Regions from separate parts of the Cytobacillus sp. genome, predicted to be linked through region 2. Evidence: riboswitches for the same ligand, from Rfam matches in the RefSeq annotation. Region 2 holds a riboswitch; the other holds the start of a gene.
What was found. A riboswitch is a leader RNA that binds a small molecule or an ion and turns the genes downstream of it on or off. The one in region 2 is predicted to bind glycine.
Positions count from the first base shown of each region.

Region 1: another riboswitch for glycine. It lies ahead of gcvT (glycine cleavage system aminomethyltransferase GcvT); the one in region 2 lies ahead of purU (formyltetrahydrofolate deformylase).

Region 1 covers NZ_CAXQGS010000038.1:12,765-15,900, reverse strand. Annotated here, with positions in the region: gene ACEQ1T_RS05290 (DEAD/DEAH box helicase) at 1-748, opposite strand, end outside; glycine riboswitch at 929-1,017, shown strand; gene gcvT (glycine cleavage system aminomethyltransferase GcvT) at 1,177-2,280, shown strand; gene gcvPA (aminomethyl-transferring glycine dehydrogenase subunit GcvPA) at 2,297-3,136, shown strand, end outside.
Region 2 covers NZ_CAXQGS010000076.1:51,908-55,043, reverse strand. Annotated here, with positions in the region: gene ACEQ1T_RS14695 (MFS transporter) at 1-1,062, shown strand, start outside; glycine riboswitch at 1,251-1,350, shown strand; gene purU (formyltetrahydrofolate deformylase) at 1,498-2,364, shown strand; gene ACEQ1T_RS14685 (FbpB family small basic protein) at 2,446-2,571, shown strand; gene ACEQ1T_RS14680 (hypothetical protein) at 3,130-3,136, opposite strand, start outside.

The sequences.
Region 1 (3,136 bases), on a different contig from region 2:
TTAGATGTGCATCATCATTTAAAGAACGCGAGTCTTTTTTGTAATTCTCATAAAAGGCTGATTCATTGCCCAGATGGCCAGGTTTGAGCAAAGACACAAGGTTAAATATCTCACTGATGCGATTCTGAATGGGTGTAGCAGTTAAAAGAAGGCAAAACTTCTTTTTAAGGTTTTGTACAAACTCATAGTTTTTGGTTTTATTATTTTTAAGCTTGTGAGCTTCGTCTATAATGATCAGATCATAATCCAGGCTGTAAATGATGTCCCGATGGGGATTGCGTTTGGCTGTATCAATGGATGATACCACTACATCGCATTGTTCCCATACATAGCTTTTTCGCTGTGCCACAGCCGGAATGAAAAATTTGCTGTTGAGCTCCATGGCCCACTGTGAAACGAGGGAAGCAGGAACGAGTATAAGGACTTTTTTTACGAGTCCCCTGATCATATATTCCTTTAATATCAGACCAGCTTCAATCGTTTTGCCGAGACCGACCTCATCAGCAAGGATCGCTTTGCCGTTCATGCTTTCTACAACCTGCTTGGCTACCTCCAGCTGATGGGGGAGGGGAGTAAGGTTCGGCAGATGCTTTGGAGCCTGAAGGCCTTCAAAATCAGGAATAGTCGTGTGGTTTTCAACCTCTACAGCCAGTTTATATAGCTCCCAGTTTCCCCATGGGCCGTCGTCATCAATTCTTTTTAAGAATTCATCCTGCCAGGCAGAATCAAAGCCAATTTGCACTGTCATAAAAACAGCTCCTTTTATCTATATAAAGATATTGCCCAAACCTTGTTAAGGTGGTACGATGTTAATAGCTTTGAAAGTTTAGAAAGTTAACACATTACATTTAGTTAACCGAAATAATGGATTCTTTATTTTTTCTGTTTGGTATAAGTATGACCAACTTGGAAAATTTTATAAATGCGAATGACAACAAGGGGAGAGACTACATTTGTAGCGCCGAAGGAGCAAGCATAATCTGTGAATCTCTCAGGCAAAAGAACTCTTGTTTGACGCAGCTCTGGAGAGTGCTTTTTAATAAGCCACCCAAGGGGAAAGCCGGTTTCGGTAAACTTTCAGGTGCAAGGACAGAGATCTTCTCATAATTGAGGGGATACTCTGTCCTTTTTTATGTTCCTACAACTAACTTCAAAAGATATAAGGGGGACGAGTAAATGTCACAGTTAAAACGCACGCCTTTATTCGAGGTGTACAAAGATTACGGAGCAAAAACCATCGACTTCGGAGGCTGGGACCTTCCTGTTCAATTTTCAAGCATTAAAGAAGAACATGAAGCAGTCCGTACAAAAGCCGGCCTTTTTGATGTATCCCATATGGGTGAAATCGAAGTGAAGGGGACGGACAGCCTTAAATACCTTCAAAAAATGATGACGAACGATATTTCCAAATTAAAGAACTCAGGTGCTCAATATACAGCCATGTGTTATGAGAATGGCGGAACTGTTGATGATTTACTTGTCTATAAAATAGAGGATGACCACTATTTGCTGGTTGTAAATGCCTCCAATATTGAAAAGGACTTCAACTGGCTTCAGGACCATGCTGAAGGGAATGTGGAATTGAAAAACCTTTCTGAAGATATGGCACAGCTGGCGATTCAGGGGCCGCTTGCAGAAAAAGTGCTCCAAAAGCTTGCTGGCACGAACCTGGCAGATATCGGATTTTTCAAATTCCAGCAGGATGTCGATCTGAATGGCAAGAAAGCGCTGGTCTCCAGAACAGGATATACAGTAGAAGACGGATTTGAAGTTTACTGTGATGCCAAAGATGCAGCCGCATTATGGAATGAAATCCTTGAAGCAGGCAAAGAAGAAGGCGTGCTCCCATGCGGCCTTGGTGCAAGGGATACCCTTCGCTTTGAAGCTAATCTGGCACTCTATGGCCAGGAACTCTCACCTGATATCACACCGCTTGAGGCAGGAATCGGCTTTGCTGTAAAAGTCAATAAAGAAGCTGAATTTATCGGCAAAGAAGTGCTTAAGAATCAAAAAGAAAATGGGGTTCCGCGCAAGCTGGCTGGAATTGAAATGATTGACCGCGGCATTCCGCGCCATGGCTATCCAGTATATAAAGGGGAAGAACTGATCGGGGAAGTGACAACAGGCACCCAATCTCCGACATTAAAAAAGAACATTGGCCTTGTTCTTATCAAGAAAGAGCATGCGGAGCCGGAAACTGAATTAGAAGTGGAAATTCGCGGCAAACGACTGAAGGCTAAGATTGCAGCAACACCTTTTTATAAAAGAGAAAAGAACTAACCGGGGGGAGAAAATGATGAAACATCGCTATTTACCGATGACAGAGTCTGACCAGAAAGCAATGCTTGAAAAAATCGGCGTCAGTTCTGTGGAAGAACTATTCAGTGATATTCCCGAAAGTGTAAGATTTAAGGGCGAATATAAAATCAAGCCGGCTAAATCAGAGACAGCCTTACTGAAAGAGCTTACTAAAATGGCTCAGAAAAATGCTGATCTTCGCACAAATACATCTTTCCTTGGTGCGGGTGTTTATGATCATTACATGCCAATCATTGTTGATCATGTTTTATCCCGTTCAGAGTTTTATACTGCCTATACTCCTTATCAGCCAGAGATTTCCCAGGGTGAGCTCCAGGCAATCTTTGAATTCCAGACAATGATCTGTGAGTTAACAGGAATGGATGTTGCCAACTCATCCATGTATGATGGCGGAACAGCGCTTGCCGAAGCAGCCATGCTAAGCGCAGGCAGCACACGCCGCAAAAAGATACTTATCTCAAGCGCAGTTCATCCTGAATCTAAAGAAGTAGTTAAGACATATGCAAAGGGCCAGTATATTGAAGTGATTGAAATCCCTCATAAAGACGGGATCACAGATCTGGAAGCTTTAAATGGAATGATTGGCGATGACATAGCAGCTGTCATTGTACAATATCCTAACTTTTTTGGCAGAGTTGAGCCTTTAAAAGAGCTTGAGGAAATTATTCATGCCCATAAATCCATGTTTGTTGTTTCAAGCAACCCGCTTGCTCTTGGCACACTGACACCTCCGGGTAAATTCGGGGCAGACATTGTAGCAGGAGATGCCCAGGTTTTCGGAATTCCTACAGCTTTCGGAGGCCCGCATTGCGGATAT
Region 2 (3,136 bases):
GCAGCAGGCCTGATGATTGCCATTTTCGCGGGTGCCCAGCTGATTTTTTCTCCCATTGCTGGAAAATGGGCTGACCAGTATGGCCGCAGAAAGATGATTATTTACGGGTTAGCTGGTTTGACACTATCCATGCTTGTCTTTTATGCAGTAGATTCCATTTGGCTGCTTTACTTTTCACGTGTCATTGGAGGCATAGGGGCAGCCTTGCTGATTCCAGCTATTTTTGCTTACATTGCTGATATTACTACCATGGAGCAGCGTGCAAAGGGGAATGGCCTTGTCTCAGCTGCGATGTCACTTGGAATTGTGGTTGGGCCTGGAATTGGCGGATTTTTGGCAGACTTCGGCTTGAAAATGCCATTTCTGATTTCAGCGCTTGTATCTCTAGTGGCTGTTATTTTTTCAATTGTGCTCCTCGAAGAAAGCAGCACATTGCAGACGGTGCCAGGAGAGATGCCTGAAGAGGAACCGATGGTCAAGAAGCTGGCAATGTCTGTTAAGAAGCCATATTTTATTCCGCTTGTTATTACATTGGTGATGAGCTTTGGGCTAATGGCGTATGAATCTGTGCTGGGGCTGTACCTTGATAATGAGTTTGCTGCTACTCCACAGGAAATTGCCATTATGGTGACTTCAACGGGGGTCATTAGTGTTATTGTTCAGTTATTTGTAGTCGATCGGGTGGTTAATAAATTCGGAGAAGGCAAGGTATTGAATATCTTTTTAGCTGTTGCAGCGTCAGGATTCCTTGTCTCACTGTTTGCAGGCAGCTATGCGCTTTTCTTCGTTATTTCACTGATCATTTTCCTTGCTACTTCCATCCTGCGTCCCGTTTTAACCACGCTAATCTCAAAAATGGCCGGCAATGAGCAGGGATTTGCGATGGGTATGAACAATGCTTATATGAGTATTGGAAACGTGCTTGGGCCGACGATTGCAGGTGTACTCTACGATGTCCGGATAACTTATCCGTTTGTTCTCGGTCTGGCCTTATTGATCGTTACATTGTTTATCACGATTGCCTGGCAGAAAAAGGAGCCGAAACCGAAAGCGGCTGTATAGAAACGGCTTGGAGACTTTGTCTTCAAGCTTTTTTTGTTTTTTCTGCCATTTATTCAAGACCAAATTATAAATCGGCATTGAAAGAATCATAATTGGCTTTAATTGTGGCAATTTTGTGAAAGAAACGCAGTTCGATTGACATAGTGCAAATAATGTATTATTCTGAAAATAACAAAAATATTGAGCGAATGACGGCTGCGGGAGAGAGCATTCAGTAGCCACCGAAGGAGCAAGCTTCAAAAATACCCTTGAAGCCAATCTCTCAGGTAGACAGACCGCAGTCAGACGCATCTCTGGAGAGCGCGCAGGAATCCTGCGACACCAAAGGGGTTAAACTCTCAGGTAAAAGGACAGGGAAGGGGGATAAAGAAGCCGCCTTTTTCTGTCCTTTTTATATGGATGGCAGCTTCGGGAAAAGCAGATGGAGGAATCTATATGAATACAAATATCAATGCAAACAGGGCGACATTGCTGATATCCTGTCCTGAGAGGCCTGGCATTATCTCCACAGTCTCCAATTTCCTGCTGGAGCATAAGGCTAACATTGTCCATTTTGACCAGCACACAACCGATCCGCTGGCAGGCATCTTCTTTATGAGGATTGAATTCGATATGAACCATTTTGATGAGTCCTTTTCAAAACTGAAAGAGGATCTGCCTGAAATGGCCAGTGAATATTCAATGGAGTGGAAGCTAAGCGGCAAAGGCGAGCGCAAGCGGATGGCCATATTTGTTTCTAAGATGGATCACTGTCTGCTGGAGCTGCTATGGCGCTGGAAATCGAAGGAGCTTGAAGTGGATATTCCCTTGGTGATCAGTAATCATCCCGACATGAGGGAAGTGGTGGAGGGTTTCGGAATACCTTATCATCATGTTCCGATTACGCCTGACACTAAAGCTGAAGCCGAGCAAAAGACGGTGGAGCTGCTGGATGGAAAAGTAGATTTCATTGTACTGGCAAGATATATGCAGATCCTTTCGCCCAGCTTTATTTCCAAATATCCAAACAGGATTATCAATATCCATCATAGCTTTCTGCCAGCCTTCGTGGGAGCCAATCCTTATGCACGGGCGTTTAACCGCGGAGTCAAGCTGATTGGGGCAACAGCTCATTATGTAACGAATGATTTGGATGAAGGCCCGATCATTGAGCAGGATGTCCAGCGGGTTAACCACCGACACACTGCACAGGATCTCAAAATTGCAGGACGGCATGTGGAAAGACAGGTCCTCGCTCAGGCGGTCGCCTGGCATGTGGAAGACAAAGTCATTGTGCATGGAAATAAGACGATTGTATTTTAGGTGACAGACACCATGCACTGTCAAAAAAAATAGATCCAGCATCCAGGAGATTACAGACATCATGAGAGAAGGTGAGCAGAAATGAAAAAGAAAAAATTATCAATGCTTGAAATGATTAAGGCAAATAAAGAGGAGCTTTTAAAAGATAGCCGGGAGCTTGAAAAAATTGAAAAGAAAATAGACGATAAATATGCAAAAGCACAGTAAGAGTGTACACCCGGCCTGGGAGTAAAAATGGCCGGGTGTTTTTTTATGGAGCTGAGTTACGAAGTGAAAATGGCACGAGATGCTATTGAGGATTAGTGTCTGCGGGAAGAGCATGAAATGAACGAAGGGAGCTAATGAGGGAGAATAGCGTCTTTGAGGAGAGGTATGAGGAGTGAAGGGAACTAATAAGGATGAATAGGGCCTTTGGGGAGAGATAAGCGGGAGTGAGGGGAACTGATAAAGGATGAATAGTGCCTTTGAGAAGAGGCAAGCCGGAGTGAAGGGATCTAATAAGAATGAGCAGTGCCCCAGAAGAAGTGAAAAGGGACGAAGAAAACTAATGCAGAAAGGTAGGTTCCCCATGATAGAAGCATTAAAAACACCCAGGGAGTCCCTGGGTGCCAAATTCTTATTTTTGTCTAAAGAAATCTGTGAAAGCATGATACATTTCCATTCCCTGATAAAAGAACAGGCTGGAAGCTGTTAATGAAAATAACCCAATCATTAAGAATCGAATCCACATTATTCGTTTCCTCCTTTAATTGTTTTGTTGGACAATTAAGGA